4 regions of the Pantoea jilinensis genome follow, and region 2 is predicted to be linked to each of the others. Evidence: predicted binding sites of a transcription regulator. Region 2 holds the regulator's gene; each other region holds the start of a gene.
The links. Region 2 encodes PurR, which represses purine synthesis genes. Its sites were predicted from a motif close to CANGCAAACGTTTGCNTG; they were not measured.
Positions count from the first base shown of each region.

Region 1: the regulator PurR is predicted to act here: its motif matches at 2,062-2,079, upstream of guaD (guanine deaminase).
Region 3: the regulator PurR is predicted to act here: its motif matches at 1,548-1,565, upstream of KTJ90_RS07370 (NCS2 family permease).
Region 4: the regulator PurR is predicted to act here: its motif matches at 2,465-2,482, upstream of glyA (serine hydroxymethyltransferase).

Region 1 is NZ_CP077746.1:2,051,451-2,055,254, reverse strand. Features, by position in the region: gene xdhA (xanthine dehydrogenase small subunit) at 1-556, opposite strand, end outside; gene guaD (guanine deaminase) at 553-1,881, opposite strand; gene ydfG (bifunctional NADP-dependent 3-hydroxy acid dehydrogenase/3-hydroxypropionate dehydrogenase YdfG) at 2,283-3,029, shown strand; gene KTJ90_RS09665 (YnfA family protein) at 3,061-3,387, opposite strand; gene KTJ90_RS09660 (DUF1283 family protein) at 3,661-3,804, shown strand, end outside.
Region 2 is NZ_CP077746.1:2,256,737-2,260,540, reverse strand. Features, by position in the region: gene punC (purine nucleoside transporter PunC) at 1-124, opposite strand, end outside; gene punR (DNA-binding transcriptional activator PunR) at 232-1,137, shown strand; gene purR (HTH-type transcriptional repressor PurR) at 1,134-2,159, opposite strand; gene cydH (cytochrome bd-I oxidase subunit CydH) at 2,441-2,530, shown strand; gene KTJ90_RS10655 (C40 family peptidase) at 2,574-3,383, opposite strand; gene KTJ90_RS10650 (Grx4 family monothiol glutaredoxin) at 3,748-3,804, shown strand, end outside.
Region 3 is NZ_CP077746.1:1,599,470-1,603,273, forward strand. Features, by position in the region: gene KTJ90_RS07360 (SDR family oxidoreductase) at 1-521, shown strand, start outside; gene KTJ90_RS07365 (response regulator) at 651-1,394, opposite strand; gene KTJ90_RS07370 (NCS2 family permease) at 1,817-3,115, shown strand.
Region 4 is NZ_CP077746.1:1,039,127-1,042,930, forward strand. Features, by position in the region: gene glrR (two-component system response regulator GlrR) at 1-154, shown strand, start outside; gene glnB (nitrogen regulatory protein P-II) at 339-677, shown strand; gene hmpA (NO-inducible flavohemoprotein) at 1,083-2,267, opposite strand; gene glyA (serine hydroxymethyltransferase) at 2,594-3,804, shown strand, end outside.

The sequences.
Region 1 (3,804 bases), 210 kb from region 2:
CCTGCATGTCCGGGGTAGCCAGCGCCTCCAGCCGCTGCACGGTGGCGGCGGCACTGTGATCGAACTGGTCAGTAACCGGCTGGGAGCAGAGCTGTTCTGCGGCAGCCATAATGGGCCGGTAGCCGGTGCAGCGGCAAAGATTACCGGCCAGCGCCGTTTCCGCCTGATGGCGATCCCAGCCCGCTGCGTTTTTTTGCAGGCTGAACAGCGACATGACAAAACCCGGCGTGCAGAATCCGCATTGTGAGCCGTGGCAGTCGACCATCGCCTGCTGCGCCGGGTGCAGTGCACGACCGTGACGCAGATCCTCTACGGTGATCAGCTGTTTACCCTGTAATGACGAGACCAGCGTCAGACAGCTATTGACCGTTTCATACTGCATCTCACCCCTGACGGCTTTTCCCAGGGTGACACTGCAGGCGCCACAGTCACCAGAGGCGCAGCCCTCTTTGGTACCAGGACGATGCTGACGGGTGCGCAGATAGTTGAGCACCGTAAGATTGGGGTCAAGTGCCTCTTCCCTGACCAGCTGGTTGTTTAACAAAAACTCAATCATGCGGCTTGCTCCTGTGCGTCGCGCTGCCAGACCGGACGACCATTTACCCAGGTCTGGGCAATATTGCGATCGTCGCCTAGCGTCATTAATACAAACAGCTTTTCCCAGATATCTTTGCTATTGCCAATACGCAGCTGCTGCAGCGCAGAGACCGCCGGATCGAGCACGACAAAATCGGCTTCTTTGCCGATGTTAAAATTTCCGATGGCGTGGTCGAGATCCAGTGCACGCGCTCCGCCCAGCGTGGCGTGATAAAAGGCTTCAGCGGCACTGAGCCGGTAGTGCTGCAACTGGCCTACTTTGTAAGCCTCACCCAGCGTCTGCAGGATATTAAAGGTGGTGCCCGCGCCGACATCCGTGCCGATTCCCACTTTCACGCCCTGCTGCCAGCTGCGTTTAATGTTAAACAGGCCGCTGCCGAGGAAGAGGTTTGAGGTTGGGCAAAAAGCAATAGAAGAATCAGTATCGTGCAGACACTGCCACTCTTTATCCTCCAGATGCAGACAGTGCGCGAAGACGCTGCGACGCCCGGTTAGCTGGTGATGATGATAAACATCCAGATAGCCCTCACGCTCCGGGAACAGCTCTTTTACCCAGGCCACCTCCTGTGGATTTTCGCTGAGATGGGTATGCAGCCAAGTATCCGGAAATGCCTGGCGCAACTGCTGCACTTTTTCCAGCAGTTGCGGGGAGGAGGTCGGCGCAAAACGCGGCGTCAGGGCGTAGCTCAGCCGTCCACGATTATGCCAGCGCTCAATCAGCGCCCGTGTCTGCTGGTAGCTCTGCTCCGGGGTTTCGGTAAGATTGTCGGGCGCATTGCGATCCATCATCACCTTCCCGGCAATCAGTCGCATGTTCAGGGCTTCTGCGGCACTGAACAGCGCCTCCACCGATTGCGGATGGACAGTACCAAACACCAGTGCGCTGGTAGTGCCATTTGAGAGCAGCTGATGCAGGAAAAAGGCGGACATTTTGGCCGCATGGTCAGGACAGTGATACTGCGCTTCAACCGGAAAAGTGTAGTGATTCAGCCACTCCAGCAGCTGTTCGCCGAACGCACCAATCATCTCTGTCTGTGGATAGTGAATATGCGTATCGACAAAGCCAGGTACGATCAGTTTGCCGCGCAGATCGGTAATCGGATGGCCTGCCAGCATCGCCTCGCTGTTCTCCCAGCTATCCAGCCCTGCTACGCGTCCGTCACGCAGCAACAGCACCGCATCTTCCAGATAGCGCGCCTTACCGGCCAGGTCGTCGGGCTGATCCACGACACCAGTAAAGTCAAAGAAGCTGGCGCGAATCGCCGTGTCGGTTGCTGATAGCATGGGTTGTCCTTTCTGAAAGCGCGATAGAATAGTTGCAGGGAAATCTCCTGTTATAGCCTTGCAACCTGCGTGCCAGAACTGGTGAGCCGTAAAATCCTTATAAATCAATCAAATAAATCATTTACCGCCTGTTGCGCAACATAAATCACCACAGATGGCTTAGCAACCGTTTGCGGAACGGAGGCAAACGGTTGCGACTCAATTTTATGTAAACTGATCATTCTGAGTATGGCCTGCCGGAGGGAAACGTGCCCTTTTTAGGTGCAGCCTGCCCTGAAAAGGCGCAGTCAGTTAACCGGTAAAATCCATTTACAGGCCTGGCGATTTTTCAACGCGCAGAAGCGGAAATGAAATGCTATGGTGAAGTCATCGACTCTGAAAATGGCATAAGGAACAGTGAGATGATTATTTTTGTCACCGGCGCGACCGCCGGTTTTGGTGAAAGCATCACCCGCCGCTTTATTGAGAATGGTCACAAAGTCATTGCCAGCGGACGCCGCGCCGAGCGTTTAAAAGCGCTGAAGGAGGAGCTGGGCGAGAATCTTTATACGGTGCAGCTGGATGTGCGTAACCGTGCCGCCATTGAAGAGATGGTCACGCACTTACCGGCAGAGTGGCGCAATATTGATGTACTGGTTAACAACGCCGGTCTGGCGCTGGGGATTGAACCTGCGCACAAAGCGAATGTTGAAGACTGGGAAAACATGATCGACACCAACACCAAAGGCCTGGTTTACATGACCCGCGCCCTGCTGCCCCACATGGTAGAGCGCGATATCGGCCACATCATCAACATTGGCTCGATTGCCGGTAGCTGGCCTTATGCCGGCGGCAACGTGTATGGTGCAACCAAAGCGTTTGTCCGTCAGTTCAGCCTTAACCTGCGAACCGATCTGCACGGTACGGCACTGCGCGTCACCGATATAGAACCCGGCCTTGTCGGCGGCACGGAGTTTTCCAATGTGCGCTTTAAGGGCGATGATGACAAAGCGGGCCAGGTTTATGAAGGCGCAAAGGCTTTAACACCCGAAGATGTCACAGAAGCGGTCTGGTGGGTTGCCACGCTGCCTAAGCATGTCAACATCAACAGTCTTGAAATGATGCCGGTCAGCCAGACGCTGGCAGGCCTGAAAGTCCATAAGCCTTAAGCCTCTGCAGCGCCAGTCCGTCCGGCTGGCGCTACCCGCGCCCCCAGCCCATCACGATGATCAGCATGCCGCTGAAGGCGATCACTGCCCCGCTCCAGTCCCACGCGCTTAACTTCACGCCATCCACTACCCGCAACCAAAGCAGCGCAGTCAGCACATAGACGCCACCGTAAGCGGCATAGACCCGTCCACTGGCGGCAGGATGCAGGGTCAGCAGCCAGACAAACAGCGCAAGACTCGCCGCTGCAGGCAGTAACAGCCAGGCTGAGCCCCCTTTTTTTAGCCATAACCAGGGCAAAAAACAGCCGATGATCTCCGCCAGCGCGGTAATAAAAAACAGCAAGGCGGTTTTAATCAGCACCCTAACCTCTCCTGAACGTAAACAAATGACTCACCACTGGTGAGCGAAGAAACGGCGATGATATAATAAGAATCTCTGTCATCGGGCTATTTTATTTTTAGCCTGAACCCGGGCAGCGCTCACCATCACCACGCATGTACGCCGGATTGCTTCGCGCTTTCCCTGTCCGGACTTACAGCAACAATGACGGCTGGTGGGCCAGGCTTAAAGCATACCCGCTGCAACAGACGTCCCGGAAGGCGATGTTTGCGTTAACTAAAGGATATTGTGATGAAAAAAATGATCCCTGCCGTGCTGTTGGTTCTGATCTCCTCTGCGGCATTCACTGCCAGTGCGAATACGAATCGTCTGATCATTGAAGATGGCAGCACCGCGCTGGGCAATGAAGCGGCGCGCCAGGATAAAGAGCAATGG
Region 2 (3,804 bases):
GGCCGGGTGAGGTGTTAAACGTTTGCTGCATCGCGCCGAAGGCGGGCAGGTACATATCGGTGGCTAAAAAGCCGAGCATGCTCAGCAGGGCAAGGTAAGGCATAAATCCTTTATTCGACAACATCTCATTCTCATTTTTGCAGGATAAACGCGGCAGAGTGTAAAAGGTGCGTTTGCTGCTGTGAAACGGTAATATTTGCCGCTTGCTGTTAAAAATTTTGAAGGCAGATTATGTGGTCAGAATATGCATTAGAAGTGGTTGACGCAGTCGCCCGTGGCGGCAGCTTTAGCGCTGCTGCGCAGGAGTTACATCGGGTGCCCTCTGCCATCAGTTACACGGTGCGGCAGCTGGAGAGCTGGCTGGCGGTGCCGCTGTTTGAGCGTCAGCACCGTGAAGTGGTACTGACTCCGGCAGGCGAGCATTTTGTCCGTGAAGGGCGCAGCGTCATCAAAAAAATGCTAGCCACACGACGACAGTGTCAGCAGCTGGCCAACGGCTGGCGCGGTCAGCTCAGCATCGCGGTTGACCGTATCGCTAAACCTCAGCGCACCCCGCAACTGGTTAAAGATTTCTATCGCCATTTCCCCGACATGGAGCTGATCATCAGTTATGAAGTTTTTAACGGCGTCTGGGATGCGCTGGCCGATGGCCGGGTAGAAGTGGCCATTGGGGCCACCCAGGCGATTCCGGTGGGCGGACGTTTTGCGTTTCGCGATATGGGCACACTCAACTGGCGCTGCGTGGTCGCGCCCGATCATCCCCTGACGCAGGCGAGCCAGATCGATGACGACACGCTGCGTAGCTGGCCGTCACTGGTGCTGGAAGATACTTCACGCGCACTGCCGCGCCGAATGACATGGACGCTGGATAACCAGCGCAGGCTGGTGGTGCCGGAATGGCAAACCGGGCTGGAGTGCGTGCAGGCGGGATTGTGTGTGGCGATGGTGCCCGGTCATCTTGCCAGGCCACTGCTCGACAGCGGCGATCTGGTTGAACTGACTCTGCCGGTGGCGTTTCCGGACAGTCCCTGCTGTGTCAGCTGGGCTGAGGATCGCGCATCACCGGCGACTGGCTGGTTGCTCAGCTACCTGGGTGATGCGCAAACGCTTAATCAGGAGTGGTTAAGCGAGGATTAACGGCGATAGTCGCGGAATGGACCGTCGGCCACCGAGCGGCGCTCAATCAGCGTAGGGTGTACTTCAATCGTCTGTGACACTTCACGCTTACTGGTGATGCGGTCCAGCAGCATATCCAGCGCTTTTTCACCTAACTGAGCTTTAGGCTGATGCACGGTGGTCAGGGCCGGTGCGAAATAGCGGGCGTTGCGCACATTATCATAACCGATCACCGAAATATCCTGCGGTACGCGCAAACCCATTTCGTCGGCGGCGCAAATTGCACCCATTGCCATGATATCACCACCGCAGAACACCGCCGTCGGGCGCTGTTTCTGTGACAGGATCTGCTGCATCGCCTGATAGCCCGACTCCGGCTCAAAGTCACCCTGGACAATCCACTCGGCGCGCGGCTGAATGCTGGCTTCTTCCAGCGCCTTCAGGAAACCGGCATGACGTCCGCCACCGGTATTACGCTCCATCTGACCGGGGATAGCACCAATGTCGCGGTGACCGCGTTCAATCAGATAGCGTCCTGCCAGATAGCCGCCCTGGAACGCGTTATCCAGAACCGTGTCGGTGAAGTCGGCGCGCGATTCGCCCCAGTCCATTACCACCATCGGGATGTTACGGTTCTCTTCCAGCATCTGCAGCAGGTCGTCTGGATATTCTGAGCACATCACCAGCAGACCATCGACACGCTTCTGCGCCATCATGCTGAGATAGGCGCGCTGTTTTTGCAGATCGTTATGCGAATTCCCCAGAATCAGCGTATAGCCTTTGTCAAAACAGTGATTCTCAATCGCTTCAATAATCTCTGCGAAATAGGGGGCTTCGCTGGAGGTCGCCAGCAGGCCCAGCGTTCTGGTGTGATTCACTTTCAGGCTGCGCGCCACGGCGCTTGGCGAATAGTGCAGTTCTTTTATCGCCTGCCAGACCGCGTTGCGCGTCTCTTCTGCGACAAAGCGGGTTTTATTGATGACGTGCGAAACTGTCGTCGTTGAGACGCCAGCGCGTTTCGCCACATCTTTAATTGTTGCCATGAAAATCGGACTCCAGTGCTTATCTAACTCTATGATAAGCGTAGTGTTAAACGTTTGCGTCTGCTCAGGGTTTTTTCCGCAAAAATGCCGCGTTTCTGGCCGGTTTACAGGCCGCTGGCGAAAATCAAACGCCTGAAAACCGGCGCAAACGGAATCAGGATTGCGCGCGTTGCGCAACAAAGGCGGGATTCTAACAAGGCTGAACGGATAAAACGAGATTTTTACCGGGCCCTGTGGGAAAATGCGATATCCCCACAAATTGTGTGACTAAGGAGCAAACAATGAGTACCGATCTTAAACTGGCTTTAATGACGACTGCGGGCTGTCTGCTGATGATTGTAGCCTTTAGTTTTACCGCCATTCTGCACTAAAAAAAAGCCGGGAATCTCCCGGCTTTTTACGACTGTTTTCTGGTTAGCGTATGGTTTTCGGCGTCATCACACGACGGGCACCAATGTAATGACGCTGCCAGTAATCTTCCCCTAATGCGCTAATCTGAATGTCTTTTCCGGTACGCGGTGACTGGATAAACTTGCCATCTCCCAGGTACACGCCAACGTGATCCGCTGTACCGCGACCATTAATACGGAAGAAGACCAGATCGCCTTTCTCCAGCGACTCACGCTTGATGGGTGCGGCGTCACGCAGGTGATACATCTCATTAGCGGTACGCGGAATCTTAAACTTCACCAGATCTTTATAGGCGTACCAGACCAGGCCGCTGCAATCGAAGCCGGTATGCGGCGAAGTGCCGCCCCACTGGTAGGGTTTACCCAGCTGGCCCATCAGTTTGGTCATCGCGGTTTCGCGAGCCTTCTGATAACGCTGACGGTGGGATTTGCTCATTTTAATCGTGCCCGGCTCGCTGGTGGTGACCTCAGCGGTTTTTAGCAGGCGCTGATGGCCATAGCGTTTCTTCTCTTTGTTCTTTTGCTGGCTTTTGCTTATACGGGCGGTTTTAAGCGAGGTCTTCTTAGCAGGCGTCTGTTTGGCAGTGAGTTCGACTTTTTTCTGTTTTTTCGTTTTAAGTTTTTGAACAGGGCTGAGGCGAGTCTTTTTCGTCACCGTTTTTACCTGGCGACGTTTGCGGCGTTCATCGTCGCGCGCACTCTTTTTTTCTGCTTTATGCGTACTGACGTTCACCGGCGTGTGCGGTGAAGCAGCAGCGACGTTGAAAAACAGTTGCGCAATGGCCAGCATGAAAAGCGTAATGATTAAACGCATAGTCCGTTGATTAGTTAAGTTGTCAGGGCCACTACGCACCGCGACAAAGTTGAGATTAATCTGATCCAGGATCAGGGCCCAGGCCATTCTAGTCCAGTTCGTTTAAAAACTGTAATGCCTTTTAATATTAATCTGTGCAACCCACGTAATCGCGCTGAAAATGAACATTTTCAGCGTCTTATATCAGCGAAATTATTACGAATTATTAAACTGTTACCCGCTGTTAATAATCAGAGGGTCGTGCATCCCGCTGCAGGACTTAACAATGATGGCGGTATAATCGGTAGCGGACAAAATCTCGTTTTCAGTCACGCTGCGAAGTCGCTACAATAAACAAACACGAAGTCACGATTTAAGGAAGGCAATTATGAGTACTGTAGAAAAAATTCAGCGCCAGATCGCAGAAAATCCGATCCTGCTG
Region 3 (3,804 bases), 660 kb from region 2:
ACCGCCTGGTTGCCCTCGTGGGAGAATCAGGCAAAGCACTGGCTGTGGCCTGCGATGTGACGCAGCCAGAGCAGATTGCAGATGCTGTCAGGCAGGGGATAGCACGCTTTGGCCGGATTGATATGTTAATCAACAATGCCGGGCAGGGGTTGTTCGCGGCGGTTGAGGAGATTGCTGCAAGCGAGTTCAGAGCGCTGCTCGACCTGAATCTGATCGCGCCGCTGATGATGATGCAGGCGGTGATCCCGCAGATGCGGGCGCAGGGCGCGGGGTGCATTATCAACGTCAGTTCCGGTGCGACTCTGGCAACCTGGCCGGGATCGGCGGCCTATACCAGTTCCAAAGCGGGACTGAATATGCTCTCCGGCGTGGCACGGCTGGAGCTGGCAGACGCCGGGATAACGGTATCTGCTGTTTATCCATTCATGACCGTCTCGGAATTTTACCAGTCGGTGAAATCGGGGCAGGACGTTGCGATTGCGCAGGCACAGCAGAGCGCCGCAATTGCGCATACGCCATAGCGCGTGGCTGAAACGATTCTCACCGTCATTCAGAGCGGAGAGGCGCAGGTCGATCTGGTGCCGCGCGCCTATGGCGGAAGTTATGAGGGATGAGTACCGGCCAGCGGAACGCAGGCCGGGTAAAGTGATTCAGGCGATCTGGCTGGCGCGTAGCGCGGCTTCGGGTTTCATCACGTCAGCGGAAAAGACATAGCCCAGCCCGCGAATGGTGCGAATCAGGTCGGGCTGATGCGGGTTAGTTTCGATTTTGCGGCGCAGTCGCATGATCAGCACATCAATGGTGCGATCAAATACGTCCAGACTTTCGCTGTGGGTCAGCTCCAGCAACTGATCACGGGTCAGTACTTTGCGGGCATGGCGCACCAGCGCGTGCAGCAGGCTGTATTCTCCCTGGGTCAGCGGCACCAGTTCATGCTGCGGATTAAACAGCTGGCAGCGGCCATCGTCCAGTTGCCAGCCGCCAAAACGCCAGCCCGCCTGTTCGGGGTGAGCCTGCGCAATGCGTCCGCTGCGACGCAGAGCCGCACGGGCGCGCGCCACTACCACGCGTGGATTAAAAGGTTTGGCAATATAGTCATCTGCACCCATCTCCAGACCCACGACCATCTCCGCTTCCGAACCCATACCCGTCAGCATAATCACCAGCACGTCCGGCCGCTGACGCTGGAGCTGCTGCAACACCAGCAATCCGTTGGTATCGGGCAACATCATATCCAGCATCACCAGTGAAATTTCCGGGTGTTCGCTGAGCATGGAGAGCGCCTCGCGTCCCTGATGACAGCTGTAGACAGTTAACAGATGTTCACTTAACGCATCCTGCAGGACGTCGCAGACAGCAGGATCATCATCCACCACCAAAATCGCTGGCTTCATGGCGCGGCCTCAATGTTACGAAGGAGTTAATTCTGGAGTCTACACAGGCCAGAAATGGTTGCTGAGGCAGCGTGCTGAAACGTGACCAGCTTCGCCTGTGAGAGTGCGGAAGCGTGCGCTGGCGCAGAGTTTTTCGGGGTGACGCATTTGCCGCAGGAAAACGATTGCGCGGAATCGGTGCATTGCACCATAATCGCGCCCTGTTTTGATTCGGAATCTTCTTAGGCGTGGCCGGCTCTGCCAGGTAATCGATTGCGTCGGCAGGTGGCATGGCAATTGCTTAGGCCAACAGGTTACACAGGGATTTCAGGCGGTTCTGGCAAGCAAGTATGCAGCGGCCAGGACAATGTCCCGGAAACAGAATAAATCAGCATGCAAACCCCTTTGGCAAGTGAGACTCCTGTCTCCTGTATCGAGAGATGATGATGTTAGAAAAACTATTCAAACTCAAAGCGCATAACACGACGGTTCGTACCGAGATTATCGCCGGGATCACCACCTTCCTGGCGATGGCTTATATTCTGTTTGTGAACCCGAGCATTCTGGGCGCAACCGGCATGGACAAGGGCGCGGTATTTGTCGCGACCTGTCTGGCGGCGGCGATTGGTTGTGTGCTGATGGGGCTGATTGCCAACTATCCGATTGCGCTGGCGCCGGGTATGGGACTGAACGCTTTCTTCACCTATACCGTGGTGCTGCATATGGGCTACACGTGGCAGATTGCGCTGGGTGCGGTGTTTCTCTCAGCAGTGATTTTCTTTGCGATGTCACTGTTTAAGATTCGTGAGTGGATTATTGCCAGTATCCCGCTGCCGCTGCGTGCCGGGATTGGCGCTGGTATCGGGCTGTTTCTGGCAATTATTGCGCTGGAAGGGGCAGGCATCGTGGTTGATAACCCGGCGACGCTGGTGGGTATTGGCGATCTGACTAAACCCGGCCCGCTGCTGGCAATGCTGGGCTTTGTGGTGATCGTGGTGCTGGAAGCACGCCGCGTAACCGGTGCGGTGCTGATCGGCATTCTGCTGGTGACCTTTATCTCCATGGGCATTGGCCTGTCGCCGTTCGCGGGCGTTTTCTCAGCTCCGCCATCGATTGCACCGACCTTTTTGCAGCTTGATATTGCCGGGGCATTTAACGTTGGCCTGGTCAGCGTGATTTTTGCCTTCCTGTTTGTCGATGTGTTTGATAACACGGGCACACTGCTGGGCGTGACCAAACGTGCCGGTCTGGCTGATGAGCAGGGTAACGTGCCGAAGATGGGCCGTGCGCTGATTGCCGACAGTGCCGCTGCACTGTTTGGTTCGCTGCTCGGCACCTCGACCACCACCAGTTATGTGGAATCGGCGGCGGGTGTGAGTGCAGGAGGCCGTACCGGCCTGACGGCGATCGTAGTAGGTGTGCTGTTCCTGCTGGCGCTGTTCTTCTCGCCGCTGGCTTCCAGCGTGCCGGTCTATGCCACCGCACCTGCGCTGCTGTTTGTGGCTGTGCTGATGACATCCGGTCTGGCTGATATTGACTGGAAAGATATTACTACCGCTGCGCCAGTCACCGTGACTGCGTTGACCATGCCGCTGACTTATTCTATTGCTAACGGCATTGCGTTTGGTTTCATTACCTGGACGCTGGTGAAGTTGCTGAGCGGTCGTGTGAAAGAGATAAATGCGGCGCTGGTGATTCTGTCGATTCTGTTTGTGATTAAGCTGGGATGGCTGAGTGCTTAGCTGTTGCCTGGCGGCAGGGATGTTACGCCTTGCGGCGGGCTGGCGCTGAGCGGGTTACGCTGAGAAGGTTACGCCCGCCAGGCGGTGGGGAGTTTCAGGTTGTCCGTGCAGGCGGACGCGTCAAGGGGCGTACGCCCGCCCCTTAACAATCCCGGCGTCCGGCAGCCTGCGCGCCCCGCCTTGCGGGGTGCCTTCGTCACGCCCTGCGGCCCGCGGACCGTCCGGACGCGCCTTCCCTGGCGCGTTCCGTCCTTTCGCCGACGTCCTGTCGGCTCATCCTTGCCTCCGGTTGTTCCTCAGCGCTTCGGATGCCTCTGGTAAACCCCAGCCGGTGGGTTTCCTGCCCGGTGGGGGAGTTCAGGCCGCTGAAAGCGGGGGAAGAGCTGCACTGGTTTCGCTTTGCAGCGGGCTGACACTGAGCGGGTCTCGCTTTGCGGCGTGTTCATATTGAGAAGATTACGTTGCGCGGTGCCTGCCCACTGAGCGGGTTACGCCCGCCAGGCGGTAGGGAGTTTCAGGTTGTCCGTGCAGGCGGACGCGTCAAGGGGCGAACGCCCGCCCCTTAACAATCCCGGCGTCCGGCAGCCTGCGCGCCCCGCGTTGCGGGGTCCCTTCGTCACGCCCTGCGGCCTGCGGACCGTCCGGACGCGCCTTCCCTGGCGCGTTCCGTCCTTTCGCCGACGTCCTGT
Region 4 (3,804 bases), 1.2 Mb from region 2:
GCGTAATCAGTTTGAGCTGAACTATCTGCGTAAGCTGTTGCAGATGACCAAAGGCAATGTGACCAACGCCGCACGTCTGGCTGGACGCAACCGCACGGAGTTCTATAAGCTGCTGTCTCGCCATGAACTGGATGCCAGTGATTTCAAAGAGTAGCGGAGGCTGCGACGTAATACCGGCAGGTTGCCTGCTCAGGCCCGAATCAGAATGGGTGCGGTCAGCATAATCTGACAGCGCTTGCGGCAACCTGAAGAATCCCGGATATTACCGCCCGACAGCGCCAGCAACATTTATACTTGATAAACCCTCTGACCATGGAGGGAGTGAAAAAGGGTCTGACATGAAAAAGATTGATGCGATTATCAAACCATTCAAGCTCGATGATGTTCGTGAAGCCTTAGCGGAAGTCGGCATCACCGGGATGACCGTGAGTGAAGTAAAGGGCTTTGGTCGCCAGAAAGGGCATACCGAGCTGTATCGCGGCGCAGAGTATATGGTCGATTTCTTACCTAAAGTGAAAATCGAGATGGTGGTGGGCGACGATATCGTTGATACCTGCGTCGAGACCATTATGCGCACCGCGCAGACCGGCAAAATCGGTGACGGTAAGATCTTTGTCTTCGACGTGGCGCGCGTTGTGCGTATCCGTACGGGTGAAGAGGATGAAGAGGCGATCTGATCGTCTTTTTATCAGCGATTAATCAGTATAAAAAGGCCCGCGTTGCGGGCTTTTTTATACCTGGAAATCGGATGAGGTCTACTGTGAGATCAAGCCAGCTCAGAGAACCCGGTCAGATCGGAAAGACGCAAAACCCGCCATCCATGGCACGCTCGGCCCGCGCGATTACGCACCTCATCCCTGAGGTGCGCCCGTAAACGGGCCAACGCGTTGCATTGTTCAAAAACGCTCCCGGCGTTTTTAGTACGCACCTCGTCCCTGAGGTGCGCCCGTTGCCGGGCCAACGCTTTGCGTTGTTCAAAAACGCTCCCGGCGTTTTTGTCCATGTCGCGGGACGCTTTCCTCTTCTGCCCGAGTTCCCTTCGCTTTGAAGCTGTCTGTTGCTGCCTGAACTTAGTAGCAGATTTACATCCCTTTGTGCGGGCCAAAAAGTTCGTAATGAATGCGTGCATCTGCCACGCGGGCATCGCGCAGTTGCGCCACCACATGCTGCATAAAGGGTAGCGGTCCACAGAGATAGAAGTGGGTATCGGATGACGCTAATCGTGCAGCCATTTTGCTGATATCCATCAGCCCCTGCGTGTCATAGCGACCTGCATCTTCAGCAGCGGGATCGCGATACCAGACCTCACTGATGAAATCGGCGAGCTGCGCGCCAGTGGCACCGACTTCCTCGCTAAACGCATGCTGTTTGCCGTTCTCTGCAGCGTGCAGCCAGCTGACCGGCGCGCGATGTTCACTGGCTGCCAGTGAATGCAGCATCGCCAGCATCGGCGTCTGGCCCACGCCCGCAGAGATGAGCGCGACTGGCGTGCCAGAATCGACCTCCAGGAAGAAGTCGCCGTGCGGTGCGGCGAGCATCAGCTCATCGCCCACTTTGCCATGCTGATGCAGCCAGCCGGAGACCGTGCCCTGCGCTTCGCGTTTCACCGCAATACGATACGCTTTACCGTTGCTGAGATGCATCAGTGAATACTGACGAATCTGGTGATGCTCGAAGCTGGCAGGCTGCAGGTGTACTGTCAGATACTGACCCGGCTTAAAAGCGGCTACCGGGCCGCCATCCACCGGCGTGAAGGTAAAGCTTTTAATGACCTCGCTCTGCTGCTCAACTGCGCTGATGCGAAACGCTCGGGTGCCGCGCCAGCCGCCGGTTTGCTGCGCTGTGGCCTGATAGATCTCTTCTTCCCGATTGATGAACACATCCGCCAGGATGCCATAGGCCTGGCCCCACGCAGCCAGCGCCTCGTCACCGGGATTCAGCAATTCTTTGATGGTCGCCAGCAGATTTTCACCGACGATGGCGTATTGGGCAGGCTGAATATTCAGGCTGGTGTGTTTCTGCGCGATTTTTTCTACCGCAGGCAGCAGCACGGCCAGATTCTCCAGATTCGCGCCATAGGCGCAGATAGCGTTGAACAACGCTTCGCGCTGATCGCCATTGCGCTGGTTATTCATATTGAAGACGTTTTTGAGTTCAGGGTGGTGCGACAGCATACGGTCATAGAAGTGTGCGGTAAGCTTTGGACCGCAGGCGGCTATGGCAGGCAGCGTCGATTTAACGGTGGCGATGGTGTGTGCATCAAGCATATCAATAGCCTCTTATTAAACATGTATTTTAAATGCATGTTATAGCCGCCTTGCCTGTGGTGTAAATAACCCGGGAAACTTTCTGGCTCCCCATGTGGCAACTTTTTGGTGCATCAACAGACGCCGCCGTCACATCGTTGAGAAAAAATGTGACGGGTGAACAGGCTAAAAAGGTGTAAAAAAGCGCTGCCAGTCGCCAGCCAATCGTTTGCGTAAAAAGAGGCGGTTCACCCTACCTTCACCTGTTAAAACGGTTTACACTGTTGGCCTTCGCCCCTGAAGGGGGGTAAATACCGTCAGAAAGTTAGCTGAGTCAGGAGATCCGGATGTTAAAGCGTGATATGAACATTGCCGATTACGATGCCGAGTTGTGGCAGGCAATGGAGCAGGAGACAGTGCGTCAGGAAGAGCACATTGAACTGATTGCTTCTGAAAACTACACCAGCCCGCGTGTTATGCAGGCACAGGGTTCTCAGCTCACCAATAAATACGCTGAAGGCTATCCGGGCAAACGTTACTACGGCGGCTGTGAGTACGTTGATATCGTTGAGCAGCTGGCGATCGACCGCGCAAAAGCGCTGTTTGGTGCTGATTACGCTAACGTGCAGCCACACTCAGGTTCACAGGCTAACTTCGCTGTTTATACGGCGCTGCTTCAGCCGGGCGATACTATCCTCGGGATGAACCTGGCGCACGGTGGACACCTGACTCACGGCTCACCGGTTAACCTGTCTGGCAAACTCTATAACGTGGTTGCTTACGGTATCGATGAGACCGGAAAAATCAATTACGACGAGCTGGCTGAACTGGCGAAAACCCACAAGCCAAAAATGATCGTTGGCGGCTTCTCAGCTTACTCTGGCGTCTGCGACTGGGCGAAAATGCGTGAAATCGCGGATAGCGTGGGTGCCTGGCTGTTTGTCGATATGGCCCACGTTGCCGGCCTGATTGCCGCAGACGTTTATCCAAGCCCGATTCCCCATGCGCACGTCGTGACCTCCACCACCCACAAAACGCTGGCGGGTCCGCGCGGTGGTATCATTCTGGCTAAAAACGGCGACGAAGATTTCTACAAGAAACTGAACTCTGCTGTCTTCCCGGGCGGCCAGGGCGGTCCTCTGATGCACGTTATCGCGGGTAAAGCAGTTGCCTTCAAAGAGGCGATGGAGCCGGAGTTTAAAACCTACCAGCAGCAGGTGGCAAAAAATGCCAAAGCGATGGTTGAAGTGCTGATTGAGCGTGGCTATGACATCGTTTCCGGTGGCACCTATAACCATCTGTTCCTGATCGATCTGGTGAGCAAAAACCTGACCGGTAAAGAAGCGGATGCCGCGCTGGGCCGTGCCAACATCACGGTTAACAAGAACAGCGTACCGAACGACCCGAAAAGCCCGTTTGTGACGTCGGGTATCCGTATCGGTACACCTGCCGTTACGCGTCGTGGCTTCAACGAAGCAGACGTGCGTGAGCTGGCTGGCTGGATCGCTGATGTACTGGATAACGTCAATGACGAAGCCACCATTGAGCGGACCAAAAA